Regions from separate parts of the Bacillus pfraonensis genome, predicted to be linked through region 3. Evidence: riboswitches for the same ligand, from Rfam matches in the RefSeq annotation. Region 3 holds a riboswitch; each other region holds the start of a gene.
The links. A riboswitch is a leader RNA that binds a small molecule or an ion and turns the genes downstream of it on or off. The one in region 3 is predicted to bind thiamine pyrophosphate.
Positions count from the first base shown of each region.

Region 1: another riboswitch for thiamine pyrophosphate. It lies ahead of KFD70_RS25455 (MTH1187 family thiamine-binding protein); the one in region 3 lies ahead of tenA (thiaminase II).
Region 2: another riboswitch for thiamine pyrophosphate. It lies ahead of thiT (energy-coupled thiamine transporter ThiT); the one in region 3 lies ahead of tenA (thiaminase II).
Region 4: another riboswitch for thiamine pyrophosphate. It lies ahead of tenA (thiaminase II); the one in region 3 lies ahead of tenA (thiaminase II).

Region 1 is NZ_JAHCDO010000039.1:9,909-13,102, reverse strand. Features, by position in the region: gene KFD70_RS25465 (ABC transporter substrate-binding protein) at 1-212, opposite strand, end outside; gene KFD70_RS25460 (ABC transporter permease) at 209-985, opposite strand; gene KFD70_RS25455 (MTH1187 family thiamine-binding protein) at 957-1,277, opposite strand; TPP riboswitch at 1,381-1,482, opposite strand; gene KFD70_RS25450 (cytochrome-c oxidase) at 1,614-1,994, shown strand; gene KFD70_RS25445 (anaerobic C4-dicarboxylate transporter family protein) at 2,230-3,194, shown strand, end outside.
Region 2 is NZ_JAHCDO010000007.1:49,224-52,417, reverse strand. Features, by position in the region: gene feoB (ferrous iron transport protein B) at 1-610, opposite strand, end outside; gene KFD70_RS08345 (FeoA family protein) at 607-834, opposite strand; TPP riboswitch at 1,034-1,135, shown strand; gene thiT (energy-coupled thiamine transporter ThiT) at 1,231-1,896, shown strand; gene KFD70_RS08335 (class D sortase) at 1,989-2,609, opposite strand; gene KFD70_RS08330 (PspC-like choline-binding domain-containing protein) at 2,778-3,194, opposite strand, start outside.
Region 3 is NZ_JAHCDO010000021.1:63,272-66,465, reverse strand. Features, by position in the region: gene KFD70_RS20200 (SH3 domain-containing protein) at 1-434, opposite strand, end outside; TPP riboswitch at 989-1,100, shown strand; TPP riboswitch at 1,162-1,264, shown strand; gene tenA (thiaminase II) at 1,349-2,044, shown strand; gene KFD70_RS20190 (ABC transporter ATP-binding protein) at 2,013-2,762, shown strand; gene KFD70_RS20185 (ABC transporter permease) at 2,759-3,194, shown strand, end outside.
Region 4 is NZ_JAHCDO010000004.1:129,972-133,165, reverse strand. Features, by position in the region: gene KFD70_RS05325 (MBL fold metallo-hydrolase) at 108-830, shown strand; TPP riboswitch at 933-1,039, shown strand; gene tenA (thiaminase II) at 1,220-1,897, shown strand; gene KFD70_RS05315 (alpha/beta hydrolase) at 2,221-3,194, shown strand, end outside.

The sequences.
Region 1 (3,194 bases), on a different contig from region 3:
GGCTGAATGATTTCTACATCTAACCCTTGCTTTTTATAGTAATCTTTCGTCTTTGCTACGTATAAACCAGTGTGGTTTGTATTCGGAAACCAATCTAACACAACTTTTACTTTCTTTTCTTTATCTGCACTCTCTTCTTTCTTCGCTGCATTACAACCAACCACGCCTACCGTTAGCAGCGCTGCTAGCATCACTTTTAAGCCTTTTTTCATTTTTTGTCGTCCTTTCTGTATATCCATGGTGCTGTTAGTCTTGCCATAAATTCTACGATAAAATACAAGAGTAATGTCACCATTACGATAATTGCTGCAATGCCAAATACACGAGCTGTTAAAAAGGATTTTGTTGCACGCGTAAGCATGACACCTAATCCTTCACTCGCACCAAGCCATTCCCCAATAATCGCTCCCATCACGCTATATGTAACGGCAATTTTCAGCCCAGAGAAAAAGTATGGGAGCACGGCTGGAAATTTTACCTTTTGATAGATTTGCCATTTGGTTGCACGCATTGTTTGTAATAACTTAAGCATGTTTTTATCTACTGTTTGAAAACCTTCTAAAATACTGAGAGCAATCGGAAAGAAACAAACAAGAATAACGACCATCACCTTTGGAAGCATTCCATATCCAAACCAAATAATAAATAAAGGTGCTAGCACGACAATTGGAATGGTTTGTGAGATAACCAGTAACGGGTTAATTAAAATGCGAAATAACGGAATAACATCCATAATAATTGCAATACTTGTTCCAAGTAAAATCGCAAAAAATAAGCCAATGATAACTTCTTGCAGTGTTTGCATTGTATTTGGTAACAATAAATCTTTCATTCCAATCAACTCTTGAACGATTGCAGAAGGTTTCGGTAAAATCCACGGTTCAATTCGAAATAATGAAACAGATCCTTCCCATATAGCAATGAGAAGGATAAGCCAAATCGTTGTAATTGTTATATTAGATCGTTTCTGGTTTTTCATATTCATCACGGTACTTCCAAACTTTCTCATCAATCGTTACACCAGTACTTGGACGATAATGAATTTTAATAGAAGTAATCACTTCTTCTGCTCCAGCATCGACACAAGCCTGTTGCGCACGCTTAATGACATCAAGAAGCACGTCTAATTCTCCTTCCAGCGTTGTTTCCATTGCACCTACTTCGTAACGAACACCAGATTGTTGCACGACTTCAATTGCCTTATCAACAACGGAATATACATCTTTGTTTTTCGCTTGTGGTACAACTGAAAATGAAATGGTAACTTGTTGTGACATACTAAAATCCCCCTTGCAAAATGTTGTATAAAAAAGAAAAGGCTTTCCTGCAAAATTCGCAGGAAAGCCTTGTATGCAAGTTATTATACAATAACATGTGCTTACATCACTTTAAGTAACTCCCTACGCTGGCATTATCCAGATCAGGTTGAGGGTCGATGCTTTCTTACATCCTCTCAGCCAATTGGCTCCCCGGTCTTAATTCGTTTTCATTGTAGCATGATTTATTTTTTCAAACAAACAAATCCACATTTTTTTATAATATGATACTGCTTACAATCTATTGGTCATATATTTTATCATAGCAAAAATACAAGTATATTAAGGGGGGTAAAAATGGGAATTCGTTTCATTCAAATCTCTTCTATTTATTTTGTCATCGGTGTTTGTATGGGATTATTCATGTCAATTTCATCTAATTTCAAATTGACCGCAGTTCATGTGCATGTTTTATTACTAGGATGGACTTCTATGATGATAGCTGGTATTTTATATTATATTTTTAAAGAAGCCGGCACCTCAAAACTTGGTAAATTACATTTTTGGCTCTTAAATATCGGACTACCGATTATGATGATTGCACTTGCCTTTGAAATTTACGGTTACCATGCAGCTATCCCTTTTGTTGCTGGTGGAAGTATTCTTGTTGTTCTTTCCATTATTATCTTTACTATTAATATTTTTGTGCATATAAAAGAAAACAATAGCATTCTTTAAAAGAAAAAAGCAGAAACGAATAAACTCGTTTCTGCTTTTTTCTTTTCCTCTCTTAATATCCTCATTTCACATTTTCTTAAAATAATTTTACTAAATATAATGAATGTTACTTTTTATGTGTTATATAATAAAAAAGATTTATATAACAGCACTTCATTTGTTTAATTTAATAATTATCACTCAAATTAAATTATTCAAAAATATCTTACCATATGAATTTTGGAGGTATTTTATTATGTTTTGGCTACAATTTCTTACCTTACTAGTCTGCATTTTTATCGGTGCACGCCTTGGTGGAGTCGGCCTAGGAGTAATGGGTGGAGTTGGTATGGCAATCCTCGTTTTTGTCTTCCACTTACAACCTACCGCTCCTCCTATTGACGTTATGCTGATGATTTTAGCAGTCATTACTGCTGCCGGTGCATTGCAAGCTGCGGGCGGAATGGATTACCTTGTCCATCTTGCAGAAAAAGCACTTCGTAAAAATCCAAAGCGCATCACATTCTTCGCACCAATTGTAACTTATTTATTTACATTGTGTGCTGGAACTGGACACGTTGCCTATTCCGTACTTCCTGTTATCGCAGAGGTATCACGCGAATCAGGAATTAGACCGGAACGCCCGATGTCAATTGCCGTTATCGCTTCACAACAAGCAATTACAGCAAGTCCAATCTCTGCTGCAACTGTGGCTCTATTAGCAATGCTAGCTGATTATAAAATTACATTGCTAGATATTTTAAAAGTAAGTATTCCTTCTACTTTTATTGCTTGTATGTTAGCAGCTTTCGTTGCAAGCAAAATGGGCAAAGAGTTAAATAAAGATCCAGAATACTTAAAGCGTTTAAAAGAAGGTATGATTCCTAAACTTGAAGAAAAGAAAGAATTTATCGGTGCGAAAGGTGCCAAATTATCTGTTATTCTTTTCTTATTCGCAACTGTTCTTGTTGTTCTTCTTGGTTCATTCGAAGTACTTCGTCCAGGATGGATGATAGACGGAAAATTAGTTCGTCTTTCTATGCCAAATACAATCGAAATGGTCATGCTTACAATTGCTGCTCTTATTATTATCTTCTGTAAACCAAATGTAGAAAGCATTGTATCTGGAAATGTCTTTAAAGCCGGTGCTACAGCTGTTGTTGCAATTTTCGGTATCGCTTGGATGGGAGACACATTCTTTAACGGAAACTTAAATATGAT
Region 2 (3,194 bases), on a different contig from region 3:
TATTGCTTAAAAATTGAATTGCAAGCCATCTTGGGTATTCATAATTTTCCTTAGTTAAAAATCCCATAATCTCTGCAATTCCTACATCTATTTTTTCACCATATGAAAGAACGAACGGCTTTTTCTCTTTTTTATCACTCTCATGCAAAGTAGCAAGTAACTCTTCACAGCCTTTCCCGCTTCTCGCAACAACAGGAACGACCGTTACTCCTAATATTTCTGATAATCTTTTTACATCAATAACAATCCCGCGCTGCTTTGCAACATCGATCATATTTAACCCAATTGAAACTGGCTTACCAAATTCCAGCAGTTGCAATGTTAAATGCATATTGCGCTCAAATTGAGAAGAGTCAACAATATTCAGCATATGTTGAAATTCTTCTTTTAATAGAAAGTTTGTAACGACACCTTCATCACGCGAGACAGGATTTAAATCATATACACCTGGTAAATCAATTAATGTCCCTTGCTTATTCTTTAACTTACCAATCTTTTTTTCTACCGTTACCCCGCTCCAGTTTCCCACGTATTCATAGGAACCAGTTAACGCATTAAATAATGATGTTTTTCCTGTGTTCGGATTCCCTAGCAATGCAACCTTATTCACGCTAATTCCACCTTTATCATTTTCGCGTCACAATGACGAATACTAATTAATTGCCCACGGCATTCTAGTGTACATGGTCCCTTGAACATCGCTTTTTGTTTTACACGAAGTTCACTTCCTTCAGAAAGACCAAAAGCAGCTAATCTCCGCTTTAACAACTTATCTAACGCCTGTATATTTTTCACTAGTGCCTTTTCACCTATTTTGATGTCAACTAGACTCATAATCCCCCTCCTCAAAAGAGAATGATAATTATTTTCAGATAAATTATATCATATTGCATGAATCACTCACTATAGCATTCCCCTACCTATTTGTTAACATTTTTGAACAATTCTATTTTCATACTTTTTCCGTTATATAAATACCCATTTGCCATTCTCATCCATTTCAATTACAATGAATCTAACAATCAAAGAATCTCGTTATCACAGGGGGAGCCTCGTTGCTGAGAGGGAATATAATATTCCGACCCTTAGAACCTGTTAGTTAATGCTAACGTAGGAATTGTGCAAACGTCGAAATACATCTACCCCATCATTTTTTATTTACGTATTTCATATCTCCCTATGATACATTATTCTTTTTTTGTGCAACTTGGATTTAGGGGGAATGACAATATGCGTAACACCAATTTACAAGCGATGATTGAATCTGCAATCCTGGCAGCCTTTGCCTTGATCATCGACATTTTACCACTATCAATTAAACTTCCAACAGGCGGTTCTGTTTCATTTGCTATGATTCCTATTTTTATTATCGCTTACCGCTGGGGATTCAAAACGGCTTTCTTAGGAGGCTTGATTTGGGGACTGCTGCAAATTGTAGTCGGAGATGCTTATATTTTAACGCCAGTGCAAGCATTCATTGAGTACTTCGTTGCCTTTGCTTTTGTCGGCTTTGCCGGTTTATTCTATCGTCCCATTCAAAAAGCACTTGGAACATCCAGTCCTAGTAATGAACCATCTAGTCTAGGTAGTCGCAAAGATAAATCTTCACCAAAAAACAATCAGGGGAAAAAAGTGGTCGCTTATATTATCCTTGCTACATTTGTTGGTAGCTTTGCACGTTATTTCTGTCACTTTATTGCCGGTGTTATCTTCTTTGGAAAATACGCACCGCCAGGACAGTCAGCTGTTCTTTATTCATTGATTGTTAACGGTAGTACGATGCTTGCTTCTTTCGCTTTATGTACAGTATTATTACTCCTTCTATTTACAACAGCGCCACGCTTATTCAAAAGTGCAGGTGTATATAATATAAACACAAAAAAGAAGAGTGCTTAAATGGCGCTCTTCTTTTTAATTTAGTGAGTTATATCAATGCTCTATTTCACATTCTCTCATTCTAAATAGCTAAAGACAAAAATACTGTAATCTCATTTTGAATCAGTAGCAATTAATTTTGCCTCAATAATATATCGATCCGGGGCATCGCCTATGTAATCAAATGGATAACAAGTCGTCAATGTTAATGTTGGTGCTTCTTTCTTTACAATAACTGTGCGATCATCAGCATCTGTAATCCATATTTTTTGAATTTCATACGAGTAAATTTTATTATCATATTCCACGATAAGATGATTTTTTTCTTTCAGCTCTCCTAATTCTGTAAATACAGTATCACGATGTCCACTTAATACAGTATGTCCTCCTTGGGGTGGTACTGTTGTCATATCACTAACAAACATACCTACACCTTTTTTCAATGTAGTATTATTCGTCCCCCAGTATACCGAAAATTTCTTTTTGATTTTCGGTATACTTAATATAGCTACTTTCTCTCCTTCTTTGTGTTGGATTTGAGAAGAGGGTACTTGAGAATTTGCATTTGTTTCAGTAGCAGTGTCTTTTGATGTTATCCTTTCAAACTGCTTGACCTCTTCTATCGTTAAATCTTGCGCCGAACTTTTTCCTTTGTACCATTCAAAAGAGTAATAAGCACCAACAAGAATACCAATTATCATGAAGGCAACTCCAATACGATTTAGAAATGTCACCTTTAATCCCTCCATTCCTCATTATTATTTCTCTCCTTATATACCCTTTTTAACACCACTTCTCATGTATTTATAAGATATATCCGAGATGCAAAGATAATTTACAAAGCAAAAAAGCTGCCAAAAGTAGCTATTCAACTACTTTCGGCAGCCTCTTATTCAAAATATTTAAAGCATAACGCCATTATCTTTAAATACATACCAAGTACCATTAATCAAGTGTTTGCCTGTTGCCATTGCACCATCAGATTTTAAATAATACCATTTTCCACTCTCTTGTAGCCACCCTGTTTTCATCGTGCCATTCGAATTCATATAATACCAACCTGTATCAGTTCTTACCCATCCAGTTCTCATTAATCCACGATGGATGTAATACCACTTATTTCCTTCTTTTAACCAACCAGTTTTAAATGCTCCATCTTGGTTTGCATATAACCAGCGATCTTCATCCTGTATCCAACCAGTTTGCATAATACCATCTTGACCTAAGTAATAATCTCTTCCATTTACTCTAACATAATCGTTTTGCACCATCATTCCATCTATACAGTAATACCATTTTCCGTTATAACTTAACCAGCC
Region 3 (3,194 bases):
ACTAATGGTTCTGATGTATGAGATACAAATTCTTTTTTTACATATCCTTGTTGCCCATTATGTGAGACTTTATACCAATCCCCTTTTGTTTCTTGGACGGAGATGAATTTACCATTGGATAATCTATCAATAATAGAGGATTTGATATTTGGTTTAGAACGAATATTTAACACATTGGCATTTACGATATAACTATTGTTCCGTTCAGTATATTTAGTAAACGCAATATTTGTTTTTTTTAAGGAGTTAGTTTTATCTCTTGTATTTATCCTATTATTCAAATATAATATTTCTGGGCCTGGTTTTATATGTTGAATGTTTTGTGTAGGCAATTCTTGGGCTGCTACAGTACGTGTGTCTACTTGATTTATGGATGGAAGTAGAGATGCGACTGCGACAGTAGTTGCCGTTAAAGCTGTAGCTTTCTGTTTCATCTAATATTAGCCCCCCATCGATGTATTAATATATTTTTTATTATAGTATAAAGATATAATATTTTGTGCATTGTTCACATAACTGTAATATGATATGTGAAAAAAATAACGACTTTTTAATGGAATCGAAATATATTACAAGAATAACAGATAAACAATCATTAGAGTTTGGATAAAAGATAATTATATAAATATCAGTTAAAAAATCGACATAAAACCTTTCTTTTTGAGTGGGAGAGAGGATCCGTCAATGGATAGAAGCGGTCAGGGCCTTTTTCTGCCCCATGCCGTGTGAAAACAAAAAGTGGGAATAAATGGAAAATTGTTTTTACTTTCATAGCCGTAGCTCATATGTCGAAAAATCAAAATGGAGTTATATAGTATTTTCAGAATAAATATAGAAATACAAATTGAAAAAATGGAAGAAGAACGTTTTTAGGTGGGGAAGAGAATCCGCCTATGCATAGAAGCGACCAGATCCTTTTTAAGTGCCATGCTAATTTAAAACAGTTGCTGATAACACATGACAATGTTATACTGACTATGGTAATTTCATATTGTGCTAGGAGAGCTGGTGTTGCCAGCTGAGAGTAAGACCGAAAGTCTTTTATCCTTTTACTACCTGATCTAGATTATGCTAGCGTAGGGAAGCAATTCGGACATGAACATTAGGTCCCCGTTTCTTTGCGTAAAGAAACGGGGCTTTTTTATTTGCCAATTTAATAGTGAAAACCACTAGGGGTGCTTTGCATGCTGAGAGAGGAATAATCCTTAACCCTTACGGACCTGATCTAGGTAATACTAGCGAAGGGAAGTGGAGCAACGAATAAATGTATTTTTATTTGCTGAACCACTTCTTATATAGAAGTGGTTTTTTATTTTAATAAATAGATATAAAGGAAGGGGAAATATAAATGAAATTTTGTGAGAGGTTATTTGAAACTGTGCAGCCTGTTTGGGAGAAAAGTCATAACCATCCATTTGTAACTGGAATGGGGGATGGCACGTTAGAAAAAGACAAATTCCAATATTACATCGTACAAGATTATTTATATTTGCTAGACTATGCGAAGGTTTATGCAATTGGAGTTGTAAAGGCAACGAATCCATATGTGATGGGGAAATTTGCAGAACAAATAGATGGTATTTTAAATGGAGAAATGACGATTCATAAACAGTATGCAAAACGTCTTGGTATTTCTATACAAGAGATGGAGGAAGCAAAGCCATCTGCTAAAAATTTAGCGTATACAAACTATATGATGTCAGTATCTCAAAATGGCACGCTTGCAGAGTTAATTGCGGCTCTTCTTCCATGTATGTGGAGTTATTGGGAAATTGGAAAGCGCTTAAATGATATTCCAGGAGCGAGGGATCATGAGTTCTTCGGAGAGTGGATTCAAGGATATAGCTCAGAAGAGTATGGAAGTCTTTGCATTTGGCTAATGGATTTATTAAATGAACTAGCTGAAGGGAAATCTGAACAAGAGCTAGCTAGATTAGAAGAGATTTTCTTATATTCTAGCCGATTTGAGTATTTATTCTGGGATATGGCGTATCGTAAGGAGATGTGGGGTTTTGAGGAGCAAGAGCATACTACAATTTCATAATGTTTCCTTTCATTATGATGAAAAGCCAATCATAAACGGTCTAGATGCTTCCGTGCAAGAAAAAGAGTTTGTTAGCATTATTGGGCCGAGTGGCTGTGGCAAAAGTACATTGTTTCGTTTAATTACAGGATTAGAAGAACCTACGGCTGGAAATATTCAACTGACAGAAACAACGAGTCATCCTGTAGGGTATATGCCACAAAAAGATATGCTTCTGCCGTGGAGAACGATTATTGAAAATGCAGCATTGCCGTTAGAGTGCCAGGGGATAAAGAAAAAAGAAGCACATGTAAAAGCAAAAGAGCTGTTAGAACAATTTGGTTTACAAGGATACGAGAACAAATATTCGAAAGATTTATCAGGTGGTATGCGGCAACGAGTATCCTTTATTCGAACCTTATTAACAGGCGGGGACGTTTTGTTGTTAGATGAACCTTTTAGCGCATTAGATGCTTTAACGAAAGCAACGTTGCAAGAATGGTTGTTTGAACAATGGAAACAGTGGCAAAAAACAATTTTATTTATCACACATGATGTGGAGGAAGCGCTTTTTCTTTCCAATCGAATTTTAGTTGTGACCGAGCAGCCTATTACCACTTTGACGGAGCGTATTGTACCACTTGGAATAGATCGCTCAAGAAAAGATTTGCATAAACCTGAGATATTAGCTTTAAAAGATGAATTACTTAGTATGCTGCAAAGGCAGGTGCTCGTATGAAGCGTGTGACAGAGTTATTACCTGCACTGATTTTAAGTAGCATACTGCTCATAGCTTGGGAGGTGGGAGCTAGAATTGTTGACGAGATGTACATATTGCCATCTCCTACTGCAATTCTAGCGAAAATGTGGGCGTTGCAAGATATATTGCTTACAGTTCATTTGCCGGCAACGTTATACGTGGTTTTGATAGGAGTTGTTATTTCCATTGTACTTGGTGTGGGGCTCGCGATGTTAATGAATGCTAGCACATGGATAGAAAGAGCATTTTATCCGTTACTAGTTGCATCACAAACGATTCCAATTACAGCGCTAGCACCATTGTTTGTTTTATGGTTTGGATATTCAATTTGGAGCAAAGTAGTTGTGACCGTTTTGATTACATTTTTCCCAATTGCCGTAAATACGTATGATGGGTTACGCAGTACGAAAA
Region 4 (3,194 bases), on a different contig from region 3:
TTTGTGTTATGATTATAAATTTAGTGTTTGATTAAATATCCTTAACGTGATACATTTTAGTAAGTGAAATACCTTCACTAATTTATGTATCGAGGGAGACGTGTAATATGAAAATAGAAAACGGTTTAGCGGTGTTAAAATTAAAAATTCAAGAATTCGAATTAAATCCCACGTTACTTTGGGATGAAAAAGAAGCTATATTAATCGATACTGGTATGCCAGGCCAATTAGAAGGGATTCGTGATGCAATGATTGGTATTGGTGTCCCTTTTGAACAATTACAAGCAGTTATTTTAACCCATCAAGATATAGACCATATTGGAAGTCTTCCTGAAATACAGCAGAAGGCAGGCCATTCTATTGAAGTATACGCACATGAATTAGACAAGCCATATATTGAAGGACAAGTGCATTTAATGAAAACGGATCCAAGTAAAATGAGTAAAGACAAATGGGATGCACTTCCAGAAGTTATGCAATTTCTATATGAAAATCCTCCGACGGCAAAAGTAAATCGGACATTAGAAGACGGAGAAAGACTACCATTTTTCGGAGGCATTGAAGTGATTCATACACCAGGGCATACTCCGGGACATATTAGTTTATATAGTGAAAAATATAAAACATTAATTGCGGGCGACGCGATAGTATGCGTTGGTGGAAACTTAAAAGGACCTGTTCCGCATACAACGCCAGACATGGATACAGCTACAAAATCGCTTAGAAGATTTTTAGAATTTGATATTGAGACGGTGATTTGTTATCACGGTGGTGTTTGTAATTTGAATGTGAAGGAGCAAATAGCGAGATTAGTAGAAGAGGATTGCTAACATTTTCGTGCCTATATGTTAGCGATATTGAATTTACAAATAATATTTGATAGTATTCTAGAATATGTTATGATTAATATCAAAGTTAAATAGTTATATATATTTATCCACTAGGGGGGCCTTTTAAAGGCTGAGATCAAAAAATATCTTTGAAACCCTTAGGACCTGATCTGGGTAATACCAGCGTAGGGAAGTGGAAGTGACAGAATATGATATTTTTTTAAATATTGATAATGTCCAGTCCGCTTTCTTTACGTGTGTGTAAAGAAAGCTTTTTTATTTTGCGCACCTACTTGAAGTGAGTCTCAGTAATCTAGTAGCTAACGAGCAATTCGTTAAGAAACTTGTTTCATTTTTTTATTATTAAAACGTTTATTGGAGGGTCTATCATGTTATTTTCACAGTTATTACGTAAAGAAGTTAATCCGATTTGGGAAGCAAGTTTTAATCATCCATTTGTGACAAAACTAGGGAACGGAACATTAGATTTAGCTAGTTTTCGCTATTACGTTCTGCAAGATTCATATTATTTAAGTCATTTTGCAAGAGTCCAATCGTTAGGAGCAGCAAAAGCGATTGAATTAGAAACGACAGCTCGTATGGCGCACCATGCACAAAATACATACCAAGCTGAATTATCGCTGCATGAGAATTTTGCGAAAAAATTAGGAATTACGGAAAAAGAAAAAGAATCGTTCATTCCTGCACCGACGGCTTATGCGTATACATCACATATGTATCGCGCTGCATACGAGGGACATATTGGGGATGTTATCGCAGCGATTTTGCCGTGCTATTGGCTTTATTATGAAATTGGTGAGCGACTTAAGGAATGTAAACCGGAAGAACCCATTTACCAAGAGTGGATTTCTGCATATGGTTCTGACTGGTTCCGTACTTTAGTAGAAGAGCAAATTGCCAGATTAGATGCCATTGCAGAAACAGTAACAGAAACTGATCGTAAGCGCATGAAACAGCATTTTGTCATTAGTAGTCAATATGAATATTCATTTTGGGAGATGGCTTACACATTAGAAAAATGGCCAGTAGAAGATATAAGTTTATAAGAAACAAATATGTCTCTTATCACGCGTGTAAAAAGTATAGAAAATGACTAACTTAGTTTAGTCATTTTTTTGTACGAAAATAATATTTCTATTTCTCTGTTTTTAGAAGAATCAACTTCACTAATTAGATGCTTATATATTATTAAAAAATTACATAATAAAAAGGAGGAAGAAGGTAGTTTTTATTGAAGTTTGTTTATAATATCACATTCTTTGTTAGAGGGCGTAAAGAAATTTATTAATCTCTTTGATGTTTTTTATTTTCCTTACAATGCTTGGAATGTTGTATTAAAAGAATTTAACTTTGAAAGGAGTCAATAAATATGAAAACGAGAAAACGAATAACGAATAAGATTTTACTCGTTAGTACAATTTGTGCAATAAGCATTCCCTCAGTTTCATACGCAGCAGAATCCATTCAACCTAAAAATTTTGCAATTTCTCCAAGTCTGTATGAGAGGGGAAATACAGATGCATTGAAAATAAGTTTTTATCCTTATACATATAATAATCCATTCAACCATCAATTTACCTCAACATCCAAAGAAACAAACACAAATATAAAAGAAATAAACAATGCTGATGATGAAAATCCTGTTATATCTACTACTCTTACATTTATCCGTTATATGCATACTGAAAATTATAAATCTGCATTTGATTTAACTTCTCGACCTTTACAGAAGATAATATCTGAAAAGTGGCTGGAGAGTTATTGGAAGGAACTTCCCCTGCAGTTACAAGCAGGTTCTTTTATTGGAATTGGAGAGGTAAAGCAAAAAGAGACGAATTCCGTTCATACAAACATTGAAATTGGATTAGTATTTGAAAAATTCACTGTACCTTTCATGTTTAGATTAGATCCATCTGGAAAAATAGACGATTTCCAGCTTAGTATGTCATCCGACTCTGTTGCACAGCGCCCGGCATATAGTAATCCTGATTCGTTTACTGAAGAAGAAGTAGTAGTCGGAAGTGGCGCGTTCCCATTACCAGGAACACTGTCTGTTCCAAAGGGAGAGGGGCCTTTCCCAGCGGTTATTCTTGTGCAAGGATCTGGAGCAAGCGATCGAGATGAAACTGCGTTTGCTTTAAAACCGTTTCGCGATTTAGCTGAAGGTCTTGCTTCGAAAGGAATTGCTGTTCTTCGCTATAATAAACGAACATATGAACATGGATTGAAAACACAATTTAGTCCGTTTTATACAGTTGATAAAGAAACAACAGATGATGCACTTTTTGCGACTCGTTTTCTTCAAAATAATCCTATGATAGACAAGAATCAAATTTATGTTCT